2 linked regions of the Maricaulis maris genome follow. The protein of the gene in region 1 binds, or shares a complex with, the protein of each later gene. Links are inferred from orthologs where the notes say so. Each region holds a gene or a part of one and is shown in the gene's direction. Other genes may lie near its edges.

Region 1 (8,928 bases):
GAAGGGCTTCGCCGGCTTCGCCCTTCAGCTCCGGATCCTGATGGACGATCAGGCGGGCATGATCATTGGCCAGCTCGATCAGGGCTGAGTGCTGTTCGAGATCGGCGAGCCGGAAATGCGGCAGACCGCTCTGTCGCAGCCCGAGCGGGTCACCGGCACCGCGCAGGCGCCAGTCCTCCTCGGCAATCCTGAAACCATCATCGGTCTCGCGCATCATCTCCAGGCGCGCCCGCGCGGTATCCCCGAGCGGCGCCTTGTAGAGCAGCAGGCAGGAGGAGGGCTTGTCGCCCCGCCCGACCCGGCCACGCAGCTGATGCAGCTGGGCGAGGCCGAAACGCTCGGCGTGCTCGATGATCATCACCGTGGCGTCGGGCGCATCGACCCCGACCTCGATCACGGTGGTCGCGACCAGCACATCCATCTCGCCCGCGCGGAAGCGGGTCGCGATCTCTTCCTTCTCGGCCGGCTTCATGCGGCCATGCAGCAGGCCGACGCGATCATCGCCCAGAACGGCCCGCAAATGGCGCCAGCGGTCCTCCGCTGCCGACAGCTCGGACATCTCGCTCTCTTCGACCAGCGGGCAGACCCAGTAGACCCGGTCACCGCGTCCGATGGCGCGGCGCACGCCTTCGACCACCTCATCGAGCCGTTCCATCGAAACCAGGCGGGTATCCGGCGGGATGCGTCCGGCCGGTTTCTCGTCGAGGCGGGACACGTCCAGATCGCCATAGACGGACAGGGACAGGGTGCGCGGGATGGGTGTGGCGGTCATCACCAGCGTGTCCGGACGGCGGCCCTTGGAGGTCAGCCGCATACGGTCGGAGACACCAAAGCGGTGCTGCTCATCGATCACCACCAGGCCGAGATCGGAAAACTCGATACCATCCTGGAAGAGGGCATGGGTGCCGCAAACGACATCCACCGATCCGGAGGCCATTTGCTCTAGAATGGCAGCCCGGGCCTTGCCCTTGTCGCGCCCTGTCAGGGCCACAACCGACAGGCCGGCCGGTTCCAGCATCGCGGTCAGGGTCTTGCCGTGCTGGCGGGCGAGGATCTCGGTCGGTGCCATGATCGCGGTCTGCACCCCGGCACCGGCGGCATGGGCGGCGGCAAGGGCCGCGACAAAGGTCTTGCCAGCCCCGACATCGCCATGCAGCAAACGGGTCATGCGTGCCTCGGAACCCAGATCGGACCGGATTTCCTTGAAGGCGCGGAGCTGGGCCCCGGTCGGCTTGAACGGTGCGGCAGCGAGGACCGCTTCGACGGCCGTGCCATCACTGGCCAGCGCTCGTCCGGGCTGGGCGCGGCGGCGGGCCCGGACGATCTGCAGGGCCAGCTGACGAGCGAATATCTCGTCGAAGGCAAGGCGTTCCCGCTCCGGGGCGTCGGCTTCCAGCGCTGACGCCTGCTGCGGAGCGTGCAAGGCTTTCACCGCCGGCCGGAACGCCGGCCAGCCATGTGTCCCGCGCAGATCGCCCGGGATCCATTCCGGTAGCTCGGGAACAAAGGTGAGGGCGCCCTCGACCGCGCGCCGCATGACCTTTGCGGTGAGCCCGGCCGTAAGCGGATAAACCGGCTCGACGAGCGCCATGTCCGACGCCTCGTCCTCGGTCACCACGAGGGCGGGGTGGACGATCTGGATCTCCGAGCCGAAGCGTTCGACCTTGCCGGAGATCACCCGCGTCTCGCCCTCGGGCAGCAGCTTGGCCAGATAATCGCGACGGGCGTGGAAAAAGATCAAATGCAGAAACCCGGTCTCGTCGCGCAGGCGCACCTTGTAGGGCTGGCCCTGACGCTGGGCCGGGATGTGCGTCTCGACGGTTGCCGTGAGCGTGGCGATCATGCCGGTCGGGGCGTCAGCGATGTGAACCCGCTGGGTCCGGTCGACCAATCCGGTCGGCGGCGTGAACAGCACATCGCGGATGCGGCCACCGCAGACCTTCTCCACGAGCGTCGCCAGCCGCGGGCCGATACCGGGCAGCTTGGTCACATCCTGGAACAGCGGAAAGAGAATCTCTGGGCGCATGGATTGCACCTTATCGGCAAGTTGTGCGGCTGCCACCGGTCGACGACGGCGATGGGGAGGACTATATGCCCCCGTCATGACAGATCACATCGAAACCCAACGCAAGAAACTCCGCATCCGGGCCTGGCGGCGCGGCTTCAAGGAAGCCGATCTCATCCTCGGGCGCTATGCCGATTCCCACCTCGACGGGCTGTCCCCGGAGGAGCTGGATTTCTTCGAGGCCCTGCTCGATGAGCTGGACGCCGATATCTATGCCTGGATCCTTGGCAAGCAGCCGACGCCGGAGCGTTTTGAAGGCCCGGTGATGGAGGCCCTCAGGGGCTTCCGCGTCGAGGCCGACGCGGCCTATGGCGACGGTCCGAAGGAATAGGACCGGTGGCAGCTGAGACGCGGACCGGCGTATCCGAAATCGAGATGGTCGCTGCGGTGCATGGCCGTGCGACCGTATGCGGCGCGCCGGAAGGCCTTGATGCCCTTGTCTTTGCTGACACGGCGCGCCTGCGTGGCGGCGTCAATATCTTCATCGCCCGTGACGATTCGCGCGCTGCGGCCTTTGTCGCCGCGCTGCAATTCTTCGCCCCGGATACCGAGCTCTTGCGCCTGCCGGCCTGGGATTGCCAGCCCTATGACCGTATTTCGCCCAGCCCGCGGGTCGCGGCCCGACGCGCGGCGACCCTGGCGAAGCTGGCCTCCGGAGCGCTGACCGGGACCACACTGGTGGTCACCACCGTCAACGCGATGGCCCAGCGCTGCCCGCCGCGCGAAGTCCTGCAACAGGCCGGACTGTCTCTGCGGCCCGGCGGCACCGTCGATATCGACGAGCTGACCCGCCACTTCACGGTTAATGGCTATGCCCGCACGGCGACGGTGATGGAGCCGGGCGATTTCGCGGTGCGCGGCGGTGTCGTCGACGTCTATCCCCCCGGCGCCGCCGAGCCGGTCCGTCTCGACTTCTTCGGCGATACGCTCGAATCGATCCGCGCCTTCGACCCGGAGACCCAGCGCTCGCTGCGTCAGCTCAAGGGGATCGAATTCACACCGGTGAGTGAGGTCCTTCTCGACGAAGCGAGCATTTCGCGTTTCCGCTCCGGTTTCGTGAAGACCTTTGGCGCCGTGCGCGGCGGCGACCCGGTCTATGAAGCGGTCAGCGCTGGCGCCCGGCCGGCCGGCGTCGAGCACTGGATGCCGCTGTTCTATGATCAGCTGGAAACGCCCTTCGACTATCTGCCCGAAAACACCCTGATCTCGACCGACCACCTCGCTGATGAAGCGCTCGATGAGCGTCTCAGCCAGATCAAGGATTATCACGACTCGCGCATTGCGGCCGGTGAGACACGGCACGAATCGGCGCTCTCGGCACCGGCCTATCGGGCCTTGCCGGCCGACGCCCTCTATTTTGCGACGGACGACTGGGAGCGCGCCCTCGGTGAACGTCCGGTCCGTCGCTACACGGCTTTCCGCGAGCCCGGGCCGCAGAGCATTGATATCGGTGGCAAGCAGGGCCGCGGCTTCACGGCTGAGCGCAGCGCCGAGAACACCAATGTCTTTGACGCCGTGGCCGGCCATATCAAGGCGCTGTGCGAGGCAGGCAAGACGGTCCTCCTGGCCTCCTGGACCGGTGGCGCCTCGGAACGTCTTTCAAGCGTTCTCGGCGATCATGGCATTGCCCGGATCCCACTGGTCGAGAACTGGCGCGATGTCGCTTCCGGCGGCAAGGGCGGGGTGTGCCGCGCCGTGCTGCCTTTGGAGCGGGGCTTCGAGACCGAAACCCTTGCCGTCCTCTCGGAACAGGACATTCTCGGTGACCGGCTGGCCCGGCCCCGCAAGAAACGGCGATCCGCAGACATTATCGTTGAGGCCGGATCAATGTCGCCGGGCGATCTTGTCATCCATGCCGATCATGGCCTGGGACGCTTCATTGGTCTGAAGACCCTGCCGGTGCAGGACGCGCCACACGATTGCATCGAGCTGGAATATGCCGGTCAGGCCAAGCTCTACCTGCCGGTGGAGAATATCGAGCTGCTGTCGCGCTATGGCGCCGACTCGGAGACCGCGCAGCTCGACAAGCTGGGCGGCGTTGCCTGGCAGGCACGCAAGGCCAAGGCCAAGAAGCGCCTGCGCGACATGGCCGACCAGCTGATCAAGATCGCGGCGGAACGTCTGGCCCGCAAGGCCGATCCGATTGAGCCGGCGAGCGGCATTTTCGATGAGTTCTGCTCGGCCTTCCCCTATCCGGAAACCGACGACCAGCTCAACGCCATCGACGATGTCCTGACCGATCTCGGGCGGGGCGGGCCGATGGACCGTCTGATTTGCGGCGATGTCGGATTCGGCAAGACCGAAGTCGCCCTGCGCGCGGCTTTCGTGGTCGCCATGAGCGGCCAGCAGGTGGCCGTCGTGGCGCCAACGACCTTGCTTGCCCGGCAGCACTACAAGACCTTCAGCGATCGCTTCCGTGGCTGGCCGGTGAAGGTGCGCCTTCTCTCGCGTCTGGTGACGGCCAAGGAAGCCCAGGCCACCCGTGAGGAGTTGGCCGACGGCAAGGTCGAGATCGTGATCGGTACGCATGCCCTGCTGGCCAAGACCGTGACGTTCAGCGATCTCGGCCTGCTGATCGTCGACGAGGAGCAGCATTTCGGGGTCAAGCACAAGGAAAGGCTGAAGGAATTACGTTCCGACGTACACGTCCTGACGCTCACTGCGACGCCGATTCCGCGGACCTTGCAGCTCGCTTTGACCGGGATTCGCGACCTTTCTATCATCGCCACGCCACCGGTCGACCGTCTCGCGGTTCGTACCTATGTGGCGCCGTTTGACCCGGTCAGCGTCCGCGAGGCCCTGTTGCGCGAGAAATACCGGGGCGGACAGGCCTTCTTTGTCGTGCCGCGCATTGCCGACCTGGAAGACACCGTCAGCTATCTGCGCGAAAGCGTGCCCGAAGTGACCTTCGTCGCGGCCCATGGGCAGATGGCGGCCTCCCAGCTCGAGGACATCATGACCGCCTTCTATGAGGGCCGTTATGACGTGTTGCTGTCGACCACGATCGTTGAATCCGGGATCGATATCCCGACCGCCAACACGCTGATCGTTCACCGCGCCGACCAGTTCGGCCTGTCCCAGCTCTACCAGCTGCGCGGCCGCGTCGGCCGGTCCAAGACCCGGGCCTATGCCTATCTGACGACACCGATGCGCCGCAAGATCACCGAGAGTGCGGAGAAGCGTCTCAAGGTCATGCAATCGCTTGATTCGCTGGGTGCCGGCTTCACGCTGGCCTCGCACGATCTGGATCTGCGCGGCGGTGGCAACCTGCTCGGCGAGGAGCAGTCCGGTCACATCAAGGATGTTGGCGTGGAGCTCTATCAGTCCATGCTGGAGGAGGCGGTGGCCTCGCTGCGCTCTGGTGGTGACGAGAGTGACGAGAGCGACTGGTCGCCGCAGATCAATGCCGGCGGTGCCGTGCTGATCCCGGATTACTACGTGCCCGACCTCGATGTGCGCCTGCAACTCTATCGCCGTCTGTCATCACTGGAGAACAAGACCGAGCGCGAATCCTACGCCGCCGAGCTGATTGACCGCTTTGGTCCGTTGCCGCGTGAGGTCGAGACCCTGCTGCGTGTGGTCGCCGTCAAGGCGCTGTGCAAGACGGCCGGGGTCGAGAAGGTCGATGCCGGACCGAAGGGTGCGGTCATCCATCTGCGCAATGACAGCTTTATCGATCCGGCGGGGCTGATCGCCCACATCTCGGCCAATCCTGCCCTGTTCAAGGTCCGTCCCGATCGCAAGATTGTCCTGCGCGCGGAATGGGATGAGCCGGAAGACCGGTTGCGGGCCATCGAGCGGGCACTGGCACCGCTCGCCGACCTTGCCATGCGTGCACGACAAGCCGAAACGGCTGGCGCCTAGGCGCTGGCGATAACCGGGTGAGGGCGGGCCAGGCTGCGCACGGCGCGCTCGACGAGTGCCTCCGCTGTCTCGCCCGGCCGGGTCTGGACCGGGGCCGCGCGGACGGTGAGACGGAAGGGCCGCAAGGGATCATCGCCTTCAAAGGCCGTGCATTCGGCGATCGCGGCAACGCGCGCTGCAACCGAATCAATCCCGGTCGCGTCCGTGAACGGCAGGGCTGCGAGGAAGACGTCCTCGTCAAACCGGGCAGCGGCGTCCTCGGTCCGCAGCAAGTGCCGGAGCATGGCGGCAAACTGACGACGCGCTTTCTCGGCCGAAACATCGTCAGGACGCTCGCGGCCTTCCGGCAGCATGACCTGGAGAGCGATGACCGAGAAGTTCAGCTCGTCACGCGCACTCGCCTGCAGCAGGTCCTGCAGATGCGAGATCAGATAGCCGGCGTGAAAAAGCCCGGTTTCGATATCGAGGGAGCGCGTGTCGCGGCACGCCTCGAGGGTCGCCTTGGCTTCGCGCCGACGGCGACGCTCGGCGGTCAGGGTGAGCACCCGTTCGCGCAGCTCGTCATCAGGCGTCTGCGGCGGCAGAAGGTCGGAGACGCCGCGGGCAAAGGCTTCCTCGGCGGTGTCCGGATCGACATCATCGGTGAGCAGCAGGACGGGCGTGTGATAGAGGCGCGCATTGCGGCGCATCGCCGACGAGATCGTGAAGGCGATATCGCGCTTGCCGGCCGCGTTCAGCACGACGGCGTCAAAGGCGCGCTCGTGGAGATAGTCAAAGGCGGAATAGGATGAGAAGGCAGCAACAATCTCCGCATTGGCCGAGGCCAGCGTGTGTTGCAGCGCCATGAAGCGCGGTGAAGCGTCACCGACATAAAGCACGCAGGGCGGCTGGTCCTGACGTTCGACGAGACCGGGCTTCTGCCCATAGAGCGCGCTGACTGCGGTCCGGCGGCGGGCCATGATCTCCATTGTATGCAAGCGGAACAGGGCCCGGATGCGCGCCGCGATCTGGACGGCCGGCGCCGGTTCGCGGATCCAGGCATCGACCTGGTCATCCGTCCCGAAACTCTCCGGTCCGACGACGAGCGTCGGACGTTCGCCCGGGGCAAAGCGCTGGAAGGCCTTGAGGCCGTCTTCAACATCGCGGTCGCATTCGGCGAGGATGACGCCGACCGACCAGTAGTGATGCCGACGCGCCGGCGGGCTGTCGGCCCGCACCAGGCGACAATTCAGTGCGAGGCGGCCAAGCTGTTCAGCAAGCGCTCCCACACGGTCGGACAAACCGAATACCAGGACGTCGAGTTCGCGTCCCATACGTCCCCCAGCCATGATCCCCGGTCCTCCGGTGTTTCGCGAGTTTGTCACAAGTGCCACGCTTTCAAAACAATCGATTCGAGAGGTGATCCCCCATGAAAGCCCAAGGTCCTCTAAAAGGGGTTAAAGTGCTGGAGTTTGTCGGTCTGGGGCCGGCGCCGTTCTGCGCCATGATGCTGTCCGACATGGGCGCAGACGTGGTCCGTATCGACCGGCCCGGCGCCCACGGCCTCGGCGCCGCAGACGTGCTTGGCCGCGGCCGGCGCTCGGTGGCGCTCAATCTCAAGGATGAGGACGAGCTGGAAACCGCGCGGCAGCTGATCGCCAGCGCCGATATCCTGCTGGAAGGCTACCGGCCGGGCGTGATGGAACGGCTGGGTCTGGGCCCCGATATCGCGCTCGCGCGGAACCCGGCGCTGGTCTATGGCCGGATGACGGGCTGGGGCCAGTATGGCCCGCTGGCCCATGCCGCCGGCCACGATCTCAACTATATCGCCCTGACCGGTGCACTGGGTGCAATCGGTGATATCGAGAAGCCGGCCATTCCGCTCAATCTCGTCGGTGATTTCGGCGGCGGCGCCATGTATCTCGGCTTTGGCGTTCTGGCCGCGCTGCACCATGCCCGCGCCACGGGCGAGGGACAGGTCGTCGATGCCGCCATTGTCGATGGCGCGACCTCGCTGATGGCCTCGCAACACCAGCTGGCGGCAGTCGGTCTGTGGTCACCCGAACGGGGCACCAATCTGCTCGACGGCGCCGCGCACTTCTACAGCGTCTATGAATGCGCCGATGGCGGCTTCATTTCGGTCGGTCCTCTGGAGCCGGAGTTCTATGCCCTGCTGTGCGAGAAGACCGGGTTTGACGGTCAGGCCTGGCCGGCTGACTGGTCCGGCAAGGGCTGGGCCGAGGCCAAAAAGGAATTGGCGGCCCTGTTCAACTCCCAGCCACGCCAGCACTGGTGCGACCTCTTGGAAGGCAGCGATGCCTGTTTCGCGCCGGTCCTGACCTATGCCGAGTCTGCCGAGCATCCGCACATGGTCGAGCGGGGCGTTTATGTCGAGGTTGAGGGTGTCCGTCAGGCCGCACCGGCCCCGCGCTTCTCCCGGACGCCGGGCGCGATCCAGGGGATTGCCCCGACACCGGGTGCTGACCGCGAGGCGGTTCTGGCCGACTGGCTCAAAGGCTAGCCCCCGATACAAGCGATCCGGTCGGGTCAGGCCGGGTCGCGACGGGCGTGCAGGAAATCAGCGCCTTCGGTCCGCGCCTCGACGAGGCGGGTGCCGCGCAGGTCACAGAACCGCAGGCGGGCGCCGGTCAGGTTGGTGGCCAGGTTGCGTCCGCCGCCCAGGGTCAGTGGATCGAGCCGGGCACCGACAAGCCTCGCATGGCTGAGATTGGCTCCGGAAAGGTCGGCGCCGCGCAGGTCTGCCCCGCTCAGGTCACAGCGCCGCAAATCGGCTCCGGAGAGGCGCGCGCCCTGAAGCTCGGCCCCATGAAGGTCGAGCCCGGACAGATTGGCTCCGACGGCATGCAAGGCGGTCAGCGGGCTGCCCGCCAGGCCCTCGACCGCGCGCAGATCGAGCCCGTCCAGTCGCGCCGGCTGACCCTCGCGGCCATCGGTTCTGACGCGGCGGACATGGTCATCGATGCGCTGTTGCGGCGAACGCGGATCTGTATCGGGTGGAA
Region 2 (6,725 bases), 630 kb from region 1 along the record:
TGCTACCGCCGCCAAAGCTGCCGCCGGAACCACCTTCATTGCGGCCGTCCAGCATGGTCAGCTCGCCCCGGAAACGCTGCAGCACGACCTCGGTGGAGTATTTCTCCTGGCCGTTCTGGTCGGTCCATTTGCGGGTCTGCAGCTGGCCTTCGACGTAAACCTTGGAGCCCTTCTTGAGGTAATTCTCGGCGACCTTGGCGAGATTGTCGTTGAAGATCACGACACGGTGCCACTCGGTCTTCTCGCGGCGTTCGCCGGAGGACTTGTCGCGCCAGCTCTCGGAGGTCGCGACCGAGAGATTGACGACCGGGTCGCCATTGTTCATGCGGCGAATTTCCGGATCACGTCCCAGATTGCCGACCAGAATTACCTTGTTGACGCTTCCCGCCATCGCCCGTTCTCCATCCTTGCAGCCTCGCCTCTCCGGGCGGGCCGCCTAGTGTTCACATTCTGTTCCGCGCGTCAATTCCGGACCGCGAGTCGGGCGATTTGAAAGGAGGCGGCGAGGAGAGTCCAGCCAACCGACTCAGGCCAATCACATTTGGCCCCGCCCCCTGCTGCCACAACGCTGTCAGGGGTCCCGCGTACGGCGCTGGACCCGGACCCGTGTGCGTCCTATTTCAGGGCGATCATGTCGTGCGCTGGACAGATCGTGCGATGTTCCCCTAACGTTCCAGACCGGTTGTGATTCCCAACCGACAGGCGCGACCGACCGGAGACAGGCAGACGCATGGCGCTCGACAAAATCCGCGTGCAAGGCGCACGCGAGCACAATCTCAAGAATGTTTCCGTCGAACTGCCGCGCGACAAGCTGATCGTGTTCACCGGCCTGTCCGGCTCCGGCAAGTCTTCGCTCGCCTTCGATACGATCTATGCCGAGGGCCAGCGCCGCTATGTCGAGAGCCTGTCGGCCTATGCCCGCCAATTTCTCGAGCTGATGTCCAAGCCTGACATGGATTCGATCGAGGGCCTGTCGCCGGCCATCTCGATCGAGCAGAAGACGACCTCGAAGAATCCGCGCTCGACGGTCGGGACCGTCACCGAGATCTACGACTATATGCGCCTGCTCTGGGCCCGCGTCGGCATCCCCTACTCGCCGGCGACCGGCCTGCCGATCGAGAGCCAGACGGTGAGCCAGATGGTCGACCGGCTGATGGCGCTGGAGGACGGCTCCCGTCTCTATCTGCTGGCGCCGGTCGTGCGCGGCCGCAAGGGAGAGTACCGCAAGGAATTCTCCGAGTGGCTGAAGGCCGGCTTCCAGCGGGTCAAGGTCGATGGCGAATTCTACACGCTGGAAGACGTCCCCGCGCTCGACAAGAAGTTCAAGCACGACATCGACGTCGTGGTCGACCGGATCGTGATCAAGCCGGACATCGAAAGCCGCCTCGCCGACAGTCTCGAGACCGCCCTGCGCCTGGCCGATGGCATTGCGGTGGGCGAGTTCGCCGACCGCAAGGACGCGGACGACAAGGCCGAACGCCTGGTCTTCTCCGAGAAGTTTGCCTGTCCGGTCTCCGGATTCACCATCTCCGAGATCGAACCGCGACTTTTCTCTTTCAACAATCCCTTCGGCGCCTGCCCGAGCTGTGACGGGCTGGGCCAATCACTCAAGTTTGACGAGGACCTCGTCGTCCCGGACCGCGACAAACCGCTCTCGGACGGCGCCATCGCACCGTGGAGCCGGGCAACCTCGAAACTCTATCAGCAGACCCTGCAGGCCCTCGCCGGCCATTTCGGCGGTGACATGTTCCAGGCCTGGCGCGACCTGCCGGAGCCTTTCCGCAAGATCGTTCTGTTCGGCACCAAGGAGAAGGTCACCTTCGTCTATGAGGACGGGCTGAGGAAGTTCGAGACCCAGAAGCCCTTCGAGGGCGTGATCCCCAATCTCGAGCGGCGCTGGCGCGAGACCGACTCGAGCTGGGTGCGCGAAGACCTCGCCCGCTTCCAGTCGGCCCAGCCCTGCGAGACCTGCGGCGGCCGACGCCTCAAGCCGGAAGCGCTCAGCGTCAAGATCGATGGCCATGACATCGCCGACGCGACCAAGCTGTCCATCCGCAAGGCGCGTGACTGGTTCAGCGCCGTGGAAGACACGCTGACACCCAAGCAGCGCCAGATCGCCGAACGCATCCTCAAGGAAATCCGCGAACGCCTGAAGTTCCTCGTTGATGTCGGGCTGGACTATCTCACCCTCGACCGGGCCTCGGGCACGCTGTCAGGCGGCGAGAGCCAGCGGATCCGTCTGGCCAGCCAGATCGGCTCCGGCCTGACCGGGGTTCTCTACGTGCTCGACGAGCCCTCGATCGGCCTGCACCAGCGCGACAATACCCGCCTGCTGGAAAGCCTGCGCGGACTGCGTGATCTGGGCAATACGGTGATCATTGTCGAACACGACGAGGAGGCCATCCTGACCGCCGATTATGTGGTCGATCTCGGCCCGGCCGCCGGTGTCCATGGTGGCGAAGTCGTCGCGGCGGGAACGCCCGAGGAAGTCACCGCCAATCCCGACAGCCTGACAGGTCAGTATCTGCGCGGCACACGCCGGATCGAGGTGCCGACCAAACGCCGCAAGATCGACAAGAAGCGCACCGTGAAAGTCGTCGGCGCCACCGGCAACAATCTCAAGACCGTCGATGCGGAATTCCCGCTCGGTGTGTTGTCCTGTGTTACCGGTGTGTCCGGTGGCGGCAAGTCGACCCTGACCATCGAGACCTTCTACAAGGCTGCGGCCCGCAAGCTCTCCAAGGCCCAGCAGGTGCCCGCCCCGCACGACCGGATCGAGGGCCTCAACCGGCTCGACAAGGTCATCGATATCGACCAGTCGCCGATCGGCCGTACCCCGCGCTCCAACCCGGCCACCTATACCGGCGCCTTCACCCCGATCCGCGAATGGTTCGCCCAGCTGCCCGAAGCCAAGACGCGCGGTTACAAGCCGGGCCGCTTCTCCTTCAATGTGAAGGGCGGACGCTGCGAGGCCTGCCAGGGCGATGGCGTGGTGAAGATCGAGATGCACTTCCTGCCGGACGTCTTCGTGCCCTGTGATGTCTGCCACGGCAAACGCTTCAACCGCGAGACGCTGGAAATCCAGTTCAAGGGCAAGTCGATCGCCGACGTGCTCGACATGACGGTCGAGGAAGGCGCTGACTTCTTCAAGGCCGTGCCCGCGGTGCGCGACAAGATGGAGACGCTCAAGCGCGTTGGTCTCGGCTATGTGAAAATCGGCCAGCCGGCCAACCAGCTCTCCGGCGGTGAGGCCCAGCGGGTCAAGCTGTCCAAGGAATTGTCCAAACGCGCGACCGGCAAGACGCTCTACATTCTCGACGAGCCGACCACCGGCCTGCATTTTGAGGATGTCCGCAAACTGCTGGAAGTCCTGCACGAGCTGGTCGAGGCCGGCAATACGGTCGTGGTCATCGAGCACAATCTCGACGTGATCAAGACCGCCGACTGGCTGATCGATATCGGGCCCGAAGGCGGTGATGGCGGCGGCGAGATCGTCGCGGTCGGCACACCGGAAGACGTCGCCAAGGTCGAGCGCAGCTGGACCGGGCGTTACCTAGCCCCGATGCTGGAGCGGGCGAAGGAATTGCGGAAGAAGGCGGGTTAGCCTGGCTACCCGACCCCGCCCTCTGCTTGGGCTTCCGCCTCGGCAATCGCGCGCATCCAGTCATCATCACGGCCACTGATCGCCATCGCGTAGTAGGCCGTCACGCTGTAGCCCATCAGCGTGACCGGCAGGCTCAACACCATGTTGACGAAGGCAAAGGGTAGCAGCTGAGCCAGGCCGGGCCGCGGCCCGCCGGTCAGCATCTGCATCATTTCCTGCTGCAGGTTGAAGGAGGGGATCACCAGGCCGAGCGCCATCATTACGATGCTGGCGGCAATCATGGCCGCGACGACGACCAGCCAGGCCATCAGGACGGAGCCGATCCGGCCCTTCATGGCCTGCCAGGTCGCCGTGATGGCAAAGCGGTGCGTCATTGCGCTGAGCGCGGCTGCCGGGGTCAACCGGAGGCCGATATAGACCACCGCCACGGTGACGGCCGGAACCACAAAAATCCCCAGAAAAGCCAGCAGCGGAACCAGGCTCACGAGGACCACGGCGATGACGGTCACGACCACCATCGCAACCAGGTAGGTCGCGAACAGCGCCAGAAGCACTGCCAGCGCCCAGAATTCCTCGGCGCCAAAGCGGAAGGGAATGAGGCCATTACCCTGGCCGGTCGTCAGCAGACGCATCCAGGCTGCAAAGGGCAGCGCCCAGCTGATCAATCCGATCGGCAGCATCACCGCCAGGCTGGCGAAATAGGACGCCATGGCCGGACCGACTTCCGCGCCGGGGGCCGGCGGCACTGGCTGCAGGGTGAGCTGCAGGAGACTGACCAGAAAGAACCAGACGAAGGTCCAGCCCGCCAGCACGGTCGTCGAATTCGGCCGCAGTTTCCCGACAACCAGGAACAGGGCGACCGCGTTCATCGGATTGATGTCTTTCATGAATTTCCCCAGCGCTTCGTGTGCCTCTAGCATGGCCAGACGCAAGCAACCAGACCGGGGTTCGTCCCCCATCGGTTTGCCGGCATGATCGCTGCCCGTCAGCCCTCGCTGGGCGAGGCGCCCATCGGGTGATCCTTGCCGAGGACCGGAGCGTCGCCCGCCTCGCCCTCGCCGCCGCTGCGGACGCGCACGGCGTTATAGGCACCGACCGAATGCCAGATCCCTTCCAGAAGGACCTGAATCGCGTAGAGCACCGCAAAACCGGCGATCATCGCCACAATCGTGCCCGGCTCGGTGAAGCTGGACTGGAGGCTGGCGAGCACGGCGTCCGGGTCCGCCATCTGGCCGTGGTCGGCCAGGTCGACGAATTCGATGATCATGGGCAGGAAAGCCGCGAGCAGAATGAGTTGAACGATGACGCCCAGAATGCCGCCGACAAGACCCATCAGGACATAAACGACAACATAGCTGGCCAGCAGTGCCCAGAAGACGCCCTTGCTGGCCTCCCAGCTCTCGAAGAAGCGCAGACGGCCATCCAGCACGGTCAGCGCCGGTGCCGAGGCCAGGCGGACGCCGAGAATGACCAGGCCAATCAGGACACCGAGCACCCCGGTGCCGATCAACAGGCCTGCACTAATCCCCATCGCAGCGGAACCGCCACTATCCTGGGCCATCATGATGGCGCCGAAGCCGAATAGACCCAGCACGGTGACAATCCCGAAATAGGCCATGACCGCCACCGCGAGGTAGAGCAGGTTGACGCCGATCAGGCGCAGCTCGTCGCCACCGAGGCGCAGCGGGATGACCGGCTTGATCTCGCCCTTGGTCAGGAAGCGCAACCAGGCCGCCTGGAACATCACGGCAAGCAACAGCGTGACCGGAACAATCAGGAAGCCGTAAGTGAGGAATGGCATCATGACGTCGAGGACCAGGCGGGCCGCCTCGGCGTCCGCGAGATGGCCGGTCGCATCGGCCCCGATCAGCTCGAACAGGTTGAGATAGGCCGGGCCCATCACCAGCACGCCAACGCCCATCAGGGCCAGCACACACAGGGTCTGGAACAGCATCAGCCAGAGCGCGCCGGCCGGTCGTTCGCCGAAGCGGATGAAAAACCAGAAGATGCCCTTGCCGATATCAAAGCTCTGCGTGGCCATGTCAGCCCCCTGCCTTTGCGTCATGATGGTCCCATCATGCGCAATCCGGGGCAAAGCACCACCGGGAAGCGGGCTGGATCCGTCCCGCTAGGCGGTTTCGGCGCTGCGAACCTTGTAGAACTGGGCATAGAGACCTGCCATCACCGGCAGGTTGATGACCGAGAACAGCCCCGTCACCCGCAGATATTCCGGCGCCCGGGCAAACCCGCCCGACGTCATGACTTCGTCGCCGACGGTCACGGGCGTCATCAGGGGGCGTGCGTCGAGGGCAAGACAGACAAGCTCGTAAAGACCGATCTGGACCAGCATCAAGGGCAGTGCCGCCAGCGCCATGGCCCCCAGAATCCGCCAGGCCTGGCCTTCGCTCAGCGTCCACACCGACAGCACCCGCACAGCCTGTTGGGCGAAACTGGCCGGGAAGGACATCGACAAGCGGGCGACCAGCCAGGCGACCAGCAGGAAGGCGATCCCGTTGACCACCCAGGCGGCAACCCAGTCCGCGGTCGACATGTAGCTCATGGCGGTCGGCAGATCGACGCCGGCCGCTTCCGGATCAATGCCGGCCTGCTCGATGGCACCACCGGCAATCGTGCTGAAGACGACAAAGGCAAACATCGCGGTCAACAGGGCGACGATCAGCACCAGGGCCGCATTGAGCAGCGCCACCACGAACAATCGCCACTCATCACCGCCGAGGCGCAAACCCCACTGGCCCGCATATTCGCCGCGCACCGCCAGCCGGAAACTCATCGCCGAAAAGGCGAGGCTACCCACCGTCAGGGCAATCATCGCCGTGGCGTCAAGGGTCAGCCAGAAGCCGGACAGTGGCGCACCCAGCGCCTTCTGGGCGAGCCAGAGCTGAACGGCATAGGCCAGCGTGAAGGGCGCAGCGGCCAGCAGGAAGCGGCGCCAATGGGCATACAGGAAGCTGTAGGCGGCACCCGCACTGCGCAGGACGGGGATGGGCTGACTGGACATGACGGCTCCGAAGGACACCGGCACAGAGATACCGCCCTGCCCGCAAGGATCAAGCGCGACGCGCGGTCGCGCACAGACAGGGTGCGTCAGCGCCGCATACGA

What was found.
Region 2: the proteins of mfd (region 1) and uvrA are in contact, whole or in part, in a crystal structure (PDB 4DFC), measured with the Escherichia coli proteins. The link is inferred for Maricaulis maris from one-to-one orthologs.

Annotation. Positions count from the first base shown.
Region 1 is NZ_AP027270.1:1,424,818-1,433,745, forward strand. What follows is about bases 2,068-6,129. They hold mfd (transcription-repair coupling factor), read left to right. Parts: upstream 2,068-2,440; coding sequence 2,441-5,929; downstream 5,930-6,129. Other genes in these bases: AAA969_RS06675 (succinate dehydrogenase assembly factor 2), read left to right, coding at 2,103-2,396; AAA969_RS06685 (hypothetical protein), read right to left, coding at 5,926-6,129. Also shown: ATP-dependent DNA helicase RecG, read right to left, coding at 1-2,026; more of AAA969_RS06685, read right to left, coding at 6,130-7,257; AAA969_RS06690 (CaiB/BaiF CoA-transferase family protein), read left to right, coding at 7,338-8,429; AAA969_RS06695 (pentapeptide repeat-containing protein), read right to left, coding at 8,456-8,928. UniProt on the Escherichia coli protein: Couples transcription and DNA repair by recognizing RNA polymerase (RNAP) stalled at DNA lesions. Mediates ATP-dependent release of RNAP and its truncated transcript from the DNA, and recruitment of nucleotide excision repair machinery to the damaged site.
Region 2 is NZ_AP027270.1:795,329-802,053, reverse strand. What follows is about bases 360-3,804. They hold uvrA (excinuclease ABC subunit UvrA), read left to right. Parts: upstream 360-730; coding sequence 731-3,604; downstream 3,605-3,804. Other genes in these bases: AAA969_RS03585 (hypothetical protein), read right to left, coding at 3,610-3,804; AAA969_RS03595 (single-stranded DNA-binding protein), read right to left, coding at 360-391. Also shown: more of AAA969_RS03595, read right to left, coding at 1-359; more of AAA969_RS03585, read right to left, coding at 3,805-4,491; AAA969_RS03580 (hypothetical protein), read right to left, coding at 4,590-5,645; AAA969_RS03575 (hypothetical protein), read right to left, coding at 5,733-6,623; AAA969_RS03570 (energy transducer TonB), read right to left, coding at 6,710-6,725. UniProt on the Escherichia coli protein: The UvrABC repair system catalyzes the recognition and processing of DNA lesions. UvrA is an ATPase and a DNA-binding protein. A damage recognition complex composed of 2 UvrA and 2 UvrB subunits scans DNA for abnormalities.